DNA from 2 places in the Priestia aryabhattai genome. Region 1 is predicted to be linked to the other one. Evidence: riboswitches for the same ligand, from Rfam matches in the RefSeq annotation. Region 1 holds a riboswitch; the other holds the start of a gene.
The links. A riboswitch is a leader RNA that binds a small molecule or an ion and turns the genes downstream of it on or off. The one in region 1 is predicted to bind preQ1.
Positions count from the first base shown of each region.

Region 2: linked by a shared signal. The riboswitch ahead of queC (7-cyano-7-deazaguanine synthase QueC) and the one ahead of M3225_RS24925 (QueT transporter family protein) in region 1 are both predicted to bind preQ1.

Region 1 covers NZ_JAMBOQ010000008.1:106,490-114,803, forward strand. Annotated here, with positions in the region: gene M3225_RS24905 (DHA2 family efflux MFS transporter permease subunit) at 1-886, shown strand, start outside; gene M3225_RS24910 (hypothetical protein) at 943-1,131, opposite strand; gene M3225_RS24915 (hypothetical protein) at 1,317-1,562, opposite strand; gene M3225_RS24920 (hypothetical protein) at 1,633-1,884, opposite strand; gene M3225_RS24925 (QueT transporter family protein) at 2,318-2,806, opposite strand; PreQ1 riboswitch class I at 2,816-2,860, opposite strand; gene M3225_RS24930 (Lrp/AsnC family transcriptional regulator) at 3,057-3,467, shown strand; gene M3225_RS24935 (YitT family protein) at 3,849-4,715, shown strand; gene M3225_RS24940 (hypothetical protein) at 5,071-5,289, shown strand; gene M3225_RS24945 (5-deoxy-glucuronate isomerase) at 5,545-6,333, opposite strand; gene M3225_RS24950 (LacI family DNA-binding transcriptional regulator) at 6,458-7,492, opposite strand; gene iolE (myo-inosose-2 dehydratase) at 7,553-8,314, opposite strand, start outside.
Region 2 covers NZ_JAMBOQ010000003.1:523,270-531,583, forward strand. Annotated here, with positions in the region: gene M3225_RS15730 (spore germination protein) at 1-174, shown strand, start outside; partial or broken gene M3225_RS15735 (Ger(x)C family spore germination protein) at 199-1,323, shown strand; PreQ1 riboswitch class I at 1,593-1,636, shown strand; gene queC (7-cyano-7-deazaguanine synthase QueC) at 1,867-2,532, shown strand; gene queD (6-carboxytetrahydropterin synthase QueD) at 2,532-2,972, shown strand; gene queE (7-carboxy-7-deazaguanine synthase QueE) at 2,965-3,696, shown strand; gene queF (preQ(1) synthase) at 3,795-4,292, shown strand; gene M3225_RS15760 (oxidoreductase) at 4,361-5,062, shown strand; gene M3225_RS15765 (hypothetical protein) at 5,095-5,304, opposite strand; gene M3225_RS15770 (YkvS family protein) at 5,626-5,811, opposite strand; gene M3225_RS15775 (patatin-like phospholipase family protein) at 6,119-6,964, shown strand; gene M3225_RS15780 (hypothetical protein) at 6,982-7,176, shown strand; gene M3225_RS15785 (hypothetical protein) at 7,324-7,650, shown strand; gene M3225_RS15790 (cell wall hydrolase) at 7,963-8,314, shown strand, end outside.

The sequences.
Region 1 (8,314 bases):
TGCTCTTTTCAAACTCAGTAACGTTTCTGAAACATCTAGACCAACGATCCACATTCCGTCTGTTATTCTTTCTACAATTGGGTTTGGAGGAGTTGTTTATGGATTTAGCGCAGCTGGTGAAGAGACAGGATGGGGTAACCCTATTGTATGGCTTACCCTCATCATTGGCGTCGTAGCTCTTGCTTTATTTATCAGACAGCAAAGCAAGCTGAATTCTCCAATGATTAATATGAAGCCTTTTACATCATCTGTGTTTTCAAGATCTATTTTCTTAATGTTTCTCATTATGATAATTCAGTTTTCGATGATGTTACTTTTACCGCTTTATTTTCAAACCGCTGTTAGACTGTCTCCTTTGCAAACAGGTTTTCTTATGCTTCCGGGAGGAGTAACGCTGGCTCTAACAGCTATGGTCGGAGGGCGTTTGTTTGATAAAATTGGATTTAAACCGCTGCTTTTAACAGGCTTAGTCCTTTTAACGGTTATCTTAAGTTTGTTCACTACCATTTCAAGCGAAACAACCACAACGACCGCGGCCATTTTATACGCTGCCTTTACAATTGGCGTAGGTTTAAGCATAGGACCCGTGATGACGCTTGCTTTAAATCAAGTACCTAAACCGCTTCACGCTCACGGTTCAGCCATTTCAAATACCATTAACCAAGTTTCAGGTGCTATTGGACCCGCTTTGTATACAAGTATTATGACCATGGCTTCTCAGCACTTTATTCAACAATCAAATGAAACAAATAAAATGCTGTTACAAATAAAAAGTATGACAAGCGGGGTTCATACTGTCTATTATGTAGCCATTGCTTTCGCCGTCGTTTCGTTCCTGATCGCTCTTACGTTAAAGAAAAAAGATCAGCAGCTTGACACGCAATAAGTAAGAAACTAACAAGAGCTGCTCATGATTTGAGCAGCTCTTATTACATTCAGAATTTATGTTACAAATGTAAGGGTAATCATAAACACTACTAATAAAAAGATAACAATACTATTCTTTCTTTTTACCCTCCATGTTTCAATAGCGCCTACGATTCCCCCAATGGCTAAAAGAAAAACACCTATAACGTGCAGAGAAAATAGAGATAACACTCTGCCTAAACTCGCCATAATTCCTTCGGACAATATAAATCCTATTGTTACAATAGATTTTAAAGATGTTAAGTCTCGTATAGCTTCTTTTTTTCAGTTTTACTCAGTTTAAAGTACTCTACTATACTAAAAACAGGGGGTGTTCCCCATAAAATAAAGAAGATAACTAATTTATCCGTGTCTACACTCACTGTTCATTCACCGCCTTTATCAATCCCTCATGCACTTTTCCTAACCCATTTTTTAGAGATAAAAAATGCGGCTGTAGCTGCTACAGCCGGAACCACAAAAGCAAAGCTAGCAGAATAACTGCCGAACGTTCCTTTACTTGATAAACCTTCAATTGAACTCCACATACCCGAGCTTTCTGGAACATATAAGAGCGTAAGAATCATGCCTGACAGTAGTTGAAAGCTACCTAACAAAACGATGAAGCTAATGATGAATATTCCATATCTCTTCAATGAAATCCCCCCTTGATTTATATACGATTTCACGCCTTTTAAGTTCCACTACTTAACAAATACCCATATGTTATTCTTGCTTCAAGGATCCTCCAAAAGAAAATTGATGGTATTCATCAAGCTCATTCCAATACCCTATGCACTTTACATCAGGCTCATTAATAGCTAAAGCTTCTTTATTAATGCCTTTATAAGGAAGAAATGCAGTTAACTTCACCTTTTGTTTTGGCTTAATATTTAACTTATTGCCTTCTTTTTTTGAACATCCGGAAAATAAGATTGCTAACGTTAATAAAATAAGAATTCCTAACTTGCTATTCAAAAAATAATCCCCTCTCTAGTAACAAAGATTATTTTACCATTAAATAACTTAAAAAGTTATTTAATGGTAAAAAGACAACTAAAAAAGCAAACCGTCATAGGTCTGCTTTTTTAGTTGCTACGCATAGGTAATGTGGTGTTGTGCGAAAAACTTTTCGATAAGGAGTTTGCCAACTGTATGTATATCGTAACAAAAGAAAAAAGGGTGCGCTGTGAGATTTGTTACTCCCTCTTTCAAAATAGTCTAATCGGATACTTACTATTGCCTTACGTAAAAAGAGCAGAACACAAATGCGACCTGCTCTTTCTACATGCTAGATATGGGTAATTTGTCCATGCGTGAAAAGCTCTTCAATAAGGGGTTTATCACTACATCTATAGAATAACAAAGAAAAAAAGATGTGGCTGTGAGATTTATCACAGCCACATCTTTTTTAACCAACTAGCTTATTAAATTGTACACGTTTATTAATTGCCACCATAATTGGCGCTCCAACAAGCATAACGACGAACTCACCAACGGCTGTTGTTAACCATGTAAAGAAAAATGGTAAATCAAATGCCAGGTGCAGCTCAAACGCAATAATAAACATCGTAAACGTAAACACAAGTGTATTAACAAGCATACGAGCCCACATATTTTTAATGTAGCGCATAGAAAAAATTGTAATGAGTAATGATAGCACAGATTGTCCTACCCCAAATACCAGGTCATAAGCGACCATTGGTGAAAAAAACAAATTCGTCAGAAATACTCCTAGTACAATGCCGTACATGTACTTTTTATTAAACACAATTAAATGATTGAACATTTCCGATATACGAAATTGGATATTGGTGAAGCCAAACGGCTGAATTAGCATGCTAACAGCAATATACATAGCAGCTAAAAGACCGTTGACGCAAAGTGTTCTTATATTCATCTTACTATTCTCTCCTTAGTTTTTTAACGTGGGATGGTTACGAACCACGTAAACACTCAAAGAATCATACAGCAAGCTTAAGCTTTCGTCAATCTAGCTGTTTACAAACTACTGCCGCTTTCTATATCTTGCATATTGACTGCTCTTTTTTCTTACTTTTCTTTAGTATAAAATAGAAGACGTATCAGTATACATAGGTGAAATCAAGTAGTGAACCCTTTTGATTTGAAATACGAAAGGATTTGTAGCGATGTTAGATAATACAGATAAGCACATACTAGAAGAGCTGTCAAAAAATGGGCGTATAAAGATGAAAGAATTAGGAGAAAAAGTGCATCTAACCGGACAAGCCGCTTCTGCTAGAGTATTAAAGTTAGAAGATGAAGGCATTATCAAAGGCTATACAATTAACATCGATGAACGAAAACTTGGCTACACCGTTCATACGTTTTTAAATATCTATACGCAGAGCATTCATCATCATCCCTATCTCTCATTTTTAGAAAGTCAGCAGGAGTACGTCATGAACAACTTTAAAATCAGCGGCGATGGTTGCTACTTACTAGAATGCAAATTTCATTCAAATGAAGAATTAAATGATTTTTTGACAGAGCTAAATCAGCATGTGAATTACAAACTTTCAATCGTCATTAACAAATAAATTTTTAAAAAAATAGAGGTATATTAATTTATGAAAATGACAATCCTAATAACGTATTCCCCCTATTCCAATAAATTTGAAAATCCTTTGCGACGGCGCAAAGGATTCTTTTTTTATGTAGGAAACCGCCTTCTATTTTTTGAAAAGTTGAACATCTCTCATAGCGTTGACATAGCGTTCAGAGGTTTATATAATCGGTGACATCGAAGCATAGAAAAGCAGGATTAAGACCTATACACGTATCGTAATTCTTCGTCTTAGAAGTTGATCAGTTATATAACTAGACAATTTCTAAGACGTTTTTTATTTTATCATTTGTGAAACACTAGTAAAAACAAGATTCCACATGAAAATATCCTAATTATCAAGGAGGTTTGCATATTGAAAACAATCTATAAAGACATCATTTTAATTATTGCCGGAGCGCTTTTAGTTGCTGCATCGATTGATTTTTTTGTCATTCCAAATAAATTAGGTGACGGAAGTACGGTTGGTATTGCTCTTGTTTTATATTATTTATTTCATATCCCTACAAGTATCAGCACTTTCCTTGTGAACCTTATATTTATTGCCTTAGCCTATAAATTCCTAACAAAAAAAACGATTCTTTATACTATTCTAGGAGCTGTCATGACGTCCGTTTTCCTCGGTCTGGTCAGTTATATTCCCTTTCACGTTCACGACATGATTTTAGGAATTGTATTCGGCGCCTTACTAATGGGAACCGGACTGGCTCTCATTTTTATCGCGGATGGGTCTACCGGTGGAACAACTCTTTTAGCTTATTTATTAAACTACACAAAAGGCTATAATATCTCTAAAAGCATGTTCTACATGGACAGCGTTATTATTTTAGCATCAGTTTTTGCCATTGGCGTCAACAACACCCTCTATACCTTTATATTCGTCTATCTTTGTGCCAAAATCGTCGATATTGTTATCGAAGGTTTCCACAACAAAAAAGCAATGACCATTATGTCTGATCAATATAAAGACATAGCGCAAGTTATCACCAGTGAATTTGGAAATGCAGCCACAATCTTTTACGGATATGGCTACTACGCCAATAAAGATAAACGTATTATTTACGTTGTTATTAAAAAGAACGAGCTATTAAAAATTAAAAAGAAAATCCAGCAAATTGACCCGAATTCTTTTATTGTCATCCACGAAGTAAAAGAAGTTGTCGGCGGGAAATTTGGCTTTATCGGCAATTCGCCTCATGAAACAAAAGCCGCTACTAAATAAAAAAATCCACCTGATGGTGGATTTTTTTATGAAAAAACCGTTAAGAAAAACGAAAAGATACCTGCTAAAAAGTAAACCGCCCCCAAAGCAATTGCTCCTGTAACGGCCGTAAATACACTTAATCCGATAGCCATCTTCATTTTCATTCTCATCCACATCCCTTTTTAGATTAGTAGTATAAGCATGTCCAAGGATAGAAGATTTATAACTATGCCATCCTATTTATTTCGTATATTGATGCAACAATTGTCTATCCAATCTGTTCTAAAGTCAGCAGTAACGACATAATGTATAGGAAGGATTTCATATACACATCTTTGTATCACATATATCATATGAAATTAGGTGAGATAAAATGGTGGCTGTCCACTTTTTTGAAAACAGAAAGCTTCTATTGAGCCAGTTGCGGGAAAATATTCCTTCTACGGGTGATGATTTAAAGATTAAAGGACGAAAAGGAACCGTCGTGCTTGTGAATGACATCGATGAAAAAAATGTTCACGTAGAAGTTGCTCTAGAAAAAGTAGTTAAAAAGAACTTAGCGTTAGATAATGCTAAAAAGAAAAGGAGATAAGCGGCTTACGCTTATCTCCTTTTCTTTTTAATTGACATAAGAACCGCGTGTATCTTTTGCTTCTGCTTACAAAAAAAGAGACTCCTAAAAAAGGAATCTGCTAAAAAGAGCGATATCATCGCCTGAATATTAATACAAGCTATATTTTAACATATAAAAACATATTTTACAAAAATAAACTATTATTTTACACATAATTATTTTTTATTGGAGCTTTTTCAATATTTAGAACCCATTTCATATAAAGGTCGTTATTTATTTTTCAGGCCAAATTTTCGCATCCGGTTTCAATAACCATTTATGCTCTTCTTCCATGATACGGTCTGTCCACGGATTATTGTCAAGATGGCGAATCATCCAGCAGAAGTACATCGCATAGCCGGGAGCCGTTGCTTGAGGGTGATCCAATTCACCAGGAATTGTAATAAAACTATTATCAACTACACGGTACGCATCTTCTCCGACCATTGCGCAGCCAAACCCTTGTGGCTTGTCAAAACGATAGTAATATACTTCAGGCTGGTCATGATGATGAGGCGGATAACTCGACCATCTTCCTGGATAAGAAATAACTTCTCCAATAACAAGGTTAGAATAAGGAGCGTTATTGTAGTCAAAAATTGTTCGAATTACACGCTGAGCAGTACCTTTCCATACTCCTTCACCAGCCACTGTATTTTGACAATCTTCAGGCGTATATAATTTTGATGAAAATTCTTTTTCATTATCCGTTTTTTGAACTAGTACTTCACTATTGGCAAGCGCGGTAATTTTAACATCCACATTTTTCGAAACGTGCAAACACCAAGGCTCCTCTTCAAAAAGGGACTGACGCTGAATTTCTTTCGAATGGCCTTCCCACTCTAGCTTTACCTTTCCTTCTAGTAAAAGAATAGCCGTTTCGTTGCTGCTGTCTAGTAAAGTTTCCTCTTTTCCTTGGGGCATGTTATAAATCCCAATATCCATCAGCATTTCTTTGTGCTGACCGGCCATTTCTGTAAGTACGTTGTATCCTTTATTTAATTCACCTAATTTACCTAACATGCTTAACTTCCTCCTTTATGTAGTAGGGCAATCAGAATTTACTTATCACTCAGTTTTTTTCCATAGGCTCTATAAATTCTTTTGAATATGTGACTAAGATGATTTTTATTAGTAGCAATATTCTTTATCGTGACCAATTATTTATGGAGTTTCTGGCGTCTCTTCGTAACGGAGCCGTTGATTTTCGGACAATCAATTTCGGCTCAAGAAGCAAATGTTCTTTATGCATAGTTGGATATTCCATTTCTCTAACCAGCAAATCCACTACGTTTACAGCCATTTCCTGTGTTGGTTGTGCTACCGTCGTCAACATGGGCGTGATGGTAGTAGAAAGAACCGTATTATCAAATCCAATGACTGATAAGTCCTTCGGCACATCAATTTTAAATTCCTTTGCCGCTTGCATAACGCCGATAGCCAGTAAATCGTTACAAGCAAAAATAGCCGTCACTTTCTCCTTTAATGAAAAAATTCGCTTAGCACTTTCATATCCTTTTTGAATACTTGCCTCGGTCGTAATAACGTGCTGAGGTGATACGATGATTCCATTTTCTTGCATGGCGTCTCGAAAAGCATCTAAACGGGCATGATTACTTTTTGCATTTTCTGTAATAATTGCAATTTTTTCATGATGTAAAGACAGTAAATAATCAGTCGCTAAATAGCTTCCTTTGTAGTTATCCACTGTCACTGTATTAACGGATATATGAGGAATTTCTGAAGCAATAACGCTAATCGGTATATCTTGCTTAAGCATATTTTTTAAAAGATTAGCATTTCGAAAAGCCGAAGCTACAATTAAGCCGTCAATTCTTTGACGAATTAACAGCGATAAATACTTTTTCTCTTTTTCCGCCTCGTTATCGGTATTGCACATTACAACGTGGAAGCCTCGCTCATGACTTCGGTCTTCTATGCTTCTTGCCAAGTCGGCAAAAAAAGGGTTGGAGATGTCGGGTACGAGAAGCCCAATCGTTTTAGTGGGCTTTCCTGTTAAAGCAGATGCCACGACGCTTGGGTGGTAATTCAACTGCGCCATAACCTCAATTACTTTTTGTCTTGTTCTTTCACTAATATGACCGGTTTGATTAATGACTTTTGATACGGTAGAAATTGATACTCCTGCTTCTTCAGCCACACTATAAATGGTTGGTTTCATTCCCCCTCCTCCTTTCACTTTATAAGCACATAAAAGGCGTTAAACCTTTTACATTCGAAATTAAAGACCGCTTTTTTCTTTAATAAAGTTTCTCGCTTTTAGCGCATATTCAAAAGGATTAGCGAGCGCTGGATCCTGTTCTGCTTCTACAACAAACCAGCCGTTATAATCCGAAGTGGCCAGCGTAGTAAACACTTCATCAAATTCAATAGCTCCGTCACCTGGAACAGTAAAGGCTCCTTCTTTTACCGCTTGCAAGAAGCTCAGCTCTTGTTCTTTTACTCTATCAACTACTTCTTGGCGAATATCCTTTAAATGAACATGTTTAATACGATGTAAATATTTTTTTAAAATATAAAGAGGTTCTTCTCCTGAAAAGACAAGATGGCCCGTATCAAATAACAGCGAGACAAGCTCTGGATTAGTAAGCTCCATTAGCTGCTCAATTTCTTCTGTTGTTTGTACGCCTGTTCCCATGTGATGATGATAGACAATATGCATACCTTTCTCTCGGGCTAGTTTCCCAAGATAATGCAGGCCTTCTGCAAGTCTGTTCCACTCTTGTGGCGTGAACACAGGCTTTCCTTTAAATAAAGGAACATCCATCAGCCCTTGAATGCTGTGTCCTTGTTCAGACACAACGATTACTTTTGCTCCCATTTCGTATAAAAAATCGCGATGTTCAATAAATGGAGTCACCGTTTCTTCCAGCGGCTTTGTCGTTAAAAATGTACTAAACCATGCGCTTGCAATTTCTAAGTTCCGCAGCGATAATGCTTTTTTTAAGATGGAAACGTTTCGCGGATATTTGTTTCCTACCTC
Region 2 (8,314 bases), on a different contig from region 1:
ATTTTACATTTATGCAGCTTAAGGTCATTTGGAGTCCCGTATATGACACCTATGGCTCCATTTGTAAAGCGTGATCAAAAGGATGTGATTAGACGTTCGATCAAAAAAATGAAAACAAGGCCAAAGCTTATTAACGAGAAGAATATTTCACGTCAAAAGACGCAAAAAAACTAAACTGTGGAAAGGTGGCCGTTTACTATGAAAGCATTTCTAATGCTATGTATCTGTTTATTACTATTAAGCGGCTGCTGGAGCAGTCGAGAGTTGAATGAGCTAGCCATTACGGTTGCTGTCGGAATTGATAAAGCAGAAGATGGCATTATTGTTACAGTTCAGTTGATTAACCCAGGTGATATTCAGGCAAAAACTCCTACAAACGGGCCTACTGTGACCACCTTTTCTATTAAGGCTTCTTCTGTAATGGAAGGGTTAAGAAAAATAACGACAAAATCCCCTCGGAAAATTTATCTTTCTCATTTGCGAATGCTAGTCATTAGCGAAAGCATGGCAGAAGACGGTATCGCTGAAGTGCTTGATTTCTTTGCCCGGGATCATGAAGTACGTACCGATTATTTTGTTGTTGTTGCTAAAAATACGAAAGCATCGAACGTGCTGAACGTATTAACAACAATCGGAAAAATACCGGCTAACCATATGTTTGCTTCATTAGACGTGTCACAGCGTATTTGGGCACCTACTAGAGGAGTGAAGTTAAATGAACTGATCAGTAACTTAACCAGTGAAGGGAAGCAGGCGGTGTTGTCAGGGGTATTGTTAAAAGGTAACGTGAAAAATGCAGGAGATATGTCCAGCATTTCTCGCACCAATCTTTCTACTCTGCTCAATTTCAAAGGATTAGGTGTCTTTCAAAATGATAAACTTATCGGCTGGTTTAATGAAGACGAAAGTAAAGGATACAATTATATTACAGGAAATGTAAAAAGTACATTGATTGTTATTCCATGTGAAAAGAAAGAAAAATAGCATGATATCATCGGAGTAGAAATGCTTCGAACGAATGTGAAGGTGACAGCTTCTATGAAAAATCATAAACCTCATATTCACGTTGATTTAAAAGGTGAAGCGAACGTAGCGGATGTAGAGTGTCAAGTGAATTTACAGGACCCAGCTGTAATTAATATGCTGGAACGAAAAACAGCAGCGGACGTAAAAGAAAAAATGAATGATGCGGTGGAAAAAGCTCAAAAAACTTATAAAAGCGATATCTTTGGTTTTGGAGAAGCGTTTTACAGACAAGATGTAAAGAGAGGGTACAAAATGAAAAGAGACTGGAACAGAATTTACGCGTCCGCAATTTTTTAAGTTTTCCTTTAGGTCTAATTATTACAGGCGTGGCGTATTACATTATTCCGAATACAGCATACCTCAATTATTTTGAAAAATATTATTGGCCGTTTTATTTATTTGTACTAAGTGTCTGTTTTCCATCATTATTTATTGCTCTTTCTTATATAAAGAAAAATAAGACAGCCAAAGGCGATAGAAGCCAACAAACATAGCATTATTTATACGCATGTGGTATAGTATACGATGACAATTCAAGAAGAAACGCCGTACACGTTTGTATATGTACGGGAGAGGTTCGAAAACTCCCTCTATAAAAAACTAAGATCATCGTTGATGACAAAAGACACGGTTTTAGCGTGTCTTCTTTCACGTGCTTTTCTACCAACACGTCTCTTTGACGTGTATGCTGGCGAGGGCGTGTATCTTAGTTGCTTTTTAGGGAGATTGCTGGAAAAGAGCAGTCTCTTTTTTGTGTTATAAAATTAGTCACAAAGGGAACGAACGGTTCAATAAAGTTTCTTCTTCTTTTGATTTCAATCAAAAAGGAGACGAACAATGATGATTAAAAATGAAAAAGCTATTGTTGTATTTAGTGGAGGTCAAGATAGTACAACATGTCTATTTTGGGCTTTGAAAAACTTTAAAGAAGTAGAAACGGTTACATTTCAATATGGTCAGCGTCATAGTCAAGAAATAGAGGTAGCAAAAGCTATTGCAGCTGATTTAGGTGTGAAGCACACCGTACTAGATATGTCACTTTTAAATCAATTAGCACCAAATGCATTAACGCGAGATGATATTGATATCGAGCAAAAAGAAGGAGAATTGCCTACCACGTTTGTGGATGGCCGCAATCTGTTATTTTTATCATTTGCAGCCGTACTGGCTAAGAACAGCGGAGGCCGTCATATCGTAACAGGCGTTTGTGAAACCGATTTTTCGGGATATCCAGACTGTCGAGATGTATTTGTGAAATCGTTAAACGTCACGCTTAATTTATCAATGGACTTTGAGTTTGTTATTCATACACCGCTCATGTGGATTGATAAAGCAGAAACGTGGGCTTTAGCTGATGAGTTAGGGGCGCTTGAGTATGTGCGTGAAAAAACATTAACGTGCTACAACGGTATTGTTGCTGATGGATGCGGTGAATGTCCCGCATGTCAATTGCGAAAACGTGGGTTAGATCAATACCTGCAAATAAAAGAAGGAGGAGAGAAATAATGCTGCAACAAATGTATCCTCAAGTATTTCATGACTATGAATATGAACTGAACAAAGATATGCAGTTTGCTGCGGCACATTTTGTTCCTCACACAGAAGCAGGAAAATGCCGTCAAGTCCATGGACATACGTATTTTGTTAACCTAACTGTTGCCGGAGATACATTAGACGAAGCAGGCTTTTTAGTAAACTTTGCGCTATTGAAAAAAATTGTTTCTGGTCAATTTGATCATACATTATTGAACGATCATTCTATCTTTAACGAAGAAAATCCAAATGATTTTCCTACAACTGAAGTTGTTGCTCGTAAAATTTATGAGTTGGTTCAAGAATATCTAGACACACTACCAAATAAGCCTTCTTGCGTACAAGTATTCGTGCGGGAAACGCCGACAAGTTACGTAGTTTACCGCCCAAAGAAGGTGAAAAAACGTGGCTAATACAATTCCAGTACTTGAAATATTCGGACCAACGATTCAAGGGGAAGGAATGGTTGTAGGACGTAAGACGATGTTTGTTCGTACCGCAGGCTGTGATTATTCGTGCAGCTGGTGTGATTCAGCTTTTACATGGGATGGATCGGCTAAAAATGATATTCGTCAACTAACAGCAGAACAAATTTGGACTGAGCTGAAAGAAATCGGTGGAGAGTGCTTTGATCACGTCACCATTTCTGGAGGAAACCCTGCGCTTATCAAGGCAATTGGTTCACTTATAGAGCTTTTGCACAGCCATGGGGTAAAAGCAGCTCTTGAAACACAGGGAAGCCGTTATCAGGATTGGTTTCTAAAGATCGATGATTTAACGATTTCTCCTAAGCCTCCAAGTTCATTAATGAAAACAAATTTCTCCGTATTAGACGATATTATAGAGACATTAATAAAGGAAAAACGCATGGAGCACATAAGCATAAAAGTCGTTGTATTTAATGATGAGGACTTTGAGTATGCAGCGTCCGTTCATGAACGTTATCCTGAGGTTCCGTTTTTTGTTCAAGTAGGCAACGAGGACTTAACGACAATCGATAATGCGTCGTTAACACAAGAATTGCTTAAAAAGTATGAGTGGTTAATCGATAAGGTCGTGGCAGCTAAAAACATGAATAATGTAAGAGTTCTGCCGCAGGTTCACGCCCTTGTTTGGGGAAATAAACGAGGTGTGTAAGCGCATAGCAAAAAATTTACAAAGAAAAATAAAAACAGATATATACAAAATAAAAAAACGCTGTTAGAATGACAATCGTAGAAAGAGAGGAAATGCAAATGAGCGGTCGAAAAGATGAAGAATTAGAAGGTGTATCACTCCTTGGAAATCAAGGAACAAACTATTTGTTTGAATATTCACCAGAGATTCTAGAAGCATTTGATAACAAACATCCAAATCGTGATTATTTTGTGAAATTCAACTGTCCAGAATTTACGAGCTTATGTCCAAAAACAGGTCAGCCGGATTTCGCAACCATTTATATTAGTTACATTCCAGATGAAAAAATGGTGGAAAGCAAGTCGTTAAAGCTTTATTTGTTCAGCTTCCGTAACCATGGAGATTTCCATGAAGACTGTATGAACATTATTATGAATGACTTAATTAAACTGATGAATCCAAGATATATTGAAGTATGGGGGAAATTCACACCACGCGGCGGCATTTCAATTGATCCATATACAAACTATGGCCGTCCCGGTACGAAATATGAAGAAATGGCTAATTATCGCCTAATGAATCATGATTTATACCCAGAAACAATTGATAATCGTTAATTCGAACAAACAGGTTGTGTATGCAACCTGTTTTCCATTGCAAAAACAACAGGTGAGAAGGTGAAAGAATGTCACAGAGATCAGCATTAGTATTAGGTGCAAGCGGACTTGTTGGTCAAGAACTTTTAAAAATGTTATTAAGCAACAGCTTATATAACCATGTGACAGTGTTTGTTCGAAAAAAGTTACCAATCGAACACACAAAGCTACGTCAGCTCGAAATAGATTTTTTAGAGCTTGATAAGCATGAAGAATGCTTTGCAGTTGATGATGTATATTGCTGTTTAGGCACGACAATGAAAAAAGCAAAAACAAAAGCGAGATTCATTAAAGTGGACTACGAATTTCCTTTAAAAGCGGCTAAATGTGCAGAAAAATATCGCTGCAAAAACTTTTTAACGATTACAGCAATTGGTGCTGATCTTCGTTCGCCATTCTTTTACAGTAAAGTAAAGGGGCAAGTAGAAGAAGATATCGCAAGCTTGTATATCCGTTCTACTCACTTTTTCCGCCCATCGTTATTATTAGGCAAGCGCCAAGAGTTTCGCCTATTTGAAAAGATTGGGGGATACACGTTAAAGTCGTGTTCATTTTGCCTTGTAGGAAAGTGGAGAAAGTATCGTCCAATTAAAGCGTATAACGTAGCCAAATCGATGATGAAAGCTGCACTTGAAGATAAATGTGGTGTTCATGTACATGAAAGCCAAGACATCTATACAGGTGAATGCTATTATTCGTTTACCAACGGCAAGCGCGTGTTATCAAAATAAAGAAAAGCCTCTTCATAAGAAGGGGCTTTTTTCTATCTTCCGTCAGCATCCGCATCACCATCACCATCGTGATCAGAAGCTGATTCACTCCAACTTGTGTAGGAGTTAGAATCTTCTTCTGCATAATTCATGGGCTCAACAGATGTTTTTTTATTTGAAGTCTGCTTTCGTTTACAAACGAACTGCACGATGAAAAAAAGAATGACAATAAGAGCAACTATAAACAATATAGTATCAAACATGCTAGTAATTCCTTTCGGTAAGAAGATAGAAGATAATAGTAGCTTTTTTATTGTCACACGAAAATAAGTCCCTTTCAAGAAAAAAGGGGCCTGTTTTTGTTTCTTTAAGGAAACTTTTTTTATCTTAGCCATATATTATTGTATGAAGAAACATTTTAGAAAAGAGGGAGTACAGTGAAAAAAAGTTCGAAGGATGTTAAGGTTCAACAGTATATTTACCTCATGTATAAGCTGGGGATTATTACAGAAGAACAGAAGAATCAATTTTTCCAAAATCAATAAAAAAGCAACCGCTTTTGCTTTCCGGTTGCTTTTTTCTCTTTACATAGCTGGATTAATAATGGTGTAATTTTTGTGGTTGACAACAGTTCGCTGTTCTAAATCTAAATCGCGGTAGTTTGTCATGTAAGTCAAATCAACAATCACGGAGTTTTCGTTTACTTTTTCTACAATGCCCTGTAATCCATTTTTAAATTCTATCAAGTTTCCTACCTCTGCTATTTTCATGATTCATCGCTCCTTTGTTTTAAATTAGTTCATTATGAATTTTTACAATAATTTTAATTTTTAAAATAGTAAAACTAGTTAGCGTTTTCTTTTTTACAATTTTGCCTTAAAACTGGGAATTAGTAAAGGGTTTTTTGAAAAAATATAAAATAAAATTGAAAAAATAAGTGAAATGTGCTGAGAAATAAAAGGAATTGGTAGCTTTAACGAAAGAGAGAAGCAGGACAGTTCCATCTTTGTTCATCTTTCGTTATAATAAACGGGGTATAATCTTGTCATAAATTATAAGAATTAGAAGGTGTAGAAATTGAAAGATACTGGACTCGTGCTCGAAGGAGGCGGTATGAGAGGCCTTTATACAACTGGAGTTTTAGATTACTTTATGGAAAGAAATCTGTACCTTCCGTATGTAATTGGCGTTTCAGCCGGCGCTTGTCATGCCACTTCCTATTTATCTAGACAAATAGGAAGAAGTCGCAAAGCTAATTTAGATTTTTTAGAGGATCCTCGCTACTTGTCGTGGAAAAATTATTTTAAAACAAAAGAGATATTTGGAATGGATTTCGTTTTTGATGAAATTCCTAATCAGCTTCTTCCATTTGACTTTGAGGCATTTGCCGAGCGTACAGAGAAGCTTGTAGTAGGGGCAACGGACTGCGTGACGGGAGAACCCGTTTATTTTGATAAGTATGACCGAGACATTTTGACAGCGGTTCGCGCTTCTAGTTCCCTTCCATTTTTAGCACCTGTCGTTACATATAAAGGAAAAGAGTTGTTAGACGGAGGAATCAGTGATCCGATTCCAATCAAAAAAGCAGTGCAGGATGGATATAGAAAAAATATTGTGGTGCTAACGCGAAACGAAGGATATCGAAAAAAGAAATCAAATATGCTTTGGTTATTGAAGCGCAAATATCGTCATTATGACGGGTTGACTCGTGCGCTTGAAAACCGCTATAAATTGTATAATGAAACATTGTCATATATTGAAGAACAAGAAAGACAAGGGAATATCTTTGTGATTCGTCCGCAAACCCCTCTTGTAGTAGGGCGAATTGAGAAGAATCGTGAGCGTCTCGACGCTCTTTATAACCAAGGATATAAAGAAGCTGAAGCTCAATTTGCATCTCTGCAAAATTGGCTGAACAGTTAAAAGCGAGGTGAAACTGAATGGATGAACAAACAGCAATAAAAATGTTGAATGAGTTAAGTGAAGGAAAAGTAACCGAAATTAAAGTCAAAAAAGAAGACTTTCTTGCTTTTCGTCCTTTTTTAGTAAATCGCCCTGATTTCAAACATTTTCGTGGAATAGCCGGACGCGGTGGAGATTTCACCTATACGTATCTAGAAATTCCTAGGAGCTAAACGAAATGATGGCATTATTTAATTATGCCTTATATAATGGATGTATGAGCCTGTACAGTAGAGAATATACTGTTACAAGTGCTTGTGCGTTTATTTAATAACGTAGGGTAAGAGCGATTAAATGTGTTTAGTTATAGGAGGGATATTATGGATGAGTTTCGAAAAAGTACAGCACCTTTTTATTTTGCAGATCATATATGGAAAGATAAAAATGGAATGACGACTTATGGGATGCTGTTAACGAACCGGCCCGAAGATGACGGGGACTATGACCTCCATTCGTTATTAGAAGAAGCATATGTAGATCATAAAAAAATTCTAATTACTACTGTTTACGATAACAGTGAACAGCAGTTGACCGGATACGTGATACACTTATCAGATGATCAAGACGTCTTTACGTTTATGGATGATACGGGTGCTAAGCTAGTGATTGATTTCTATGATGTTGTAGAAATTGAGATCGAAGATTAAAAAAAGCTGAATGTTGATTACAACATTCAGCTTTTTTGTGTAAAAGTAGATGAATTTAAATGTTTATCATAAGAAGCATAAGGGAAAAACGAATGGAGAAATTTCTGATTAAACTAAAAGAAAGCGGGAAAATATACCTGTATTTTAGAAAATTTACCGTGATTATGACAAAAAACAAGGTACAATGTCATAATTGTGTTCCGAACGTAATTTTGTTCATCAAACTTAAAGAAATGTAATTGAATCGTTCGGTGAAACCCCTATATAGCTATGATAGAGTAATACCATACGAAATTTCAGGAGGTATTACCTATGAAACATAGTTATATGAAATCAATGGTAGTAGCTTGTTTAGCTACTCTTTCATTTATAGGTTTTAATGCAACAGCTACGGCTGCAACTAATTATAAAGTAGTCAAAGGCGATAGTCTTTGGAAGTTAGGTAAAAGATATAGTGTAACAATTGACGATATTAAAAAATTAAACAATCGTCAAGGAGATATGATTTATATTGGTGAAACATTAGCTATTCCGAGTAAGACAAAAGTGCTGGCTGCTGAAACAACGGAACCTTCAACGACAGCACCTGCTAATACGGTCAAGCCTGAACCAAAGCCAGAACCAAAACCAGAAGCTAAACCGACAGAGCAGGAAACACCTGCAG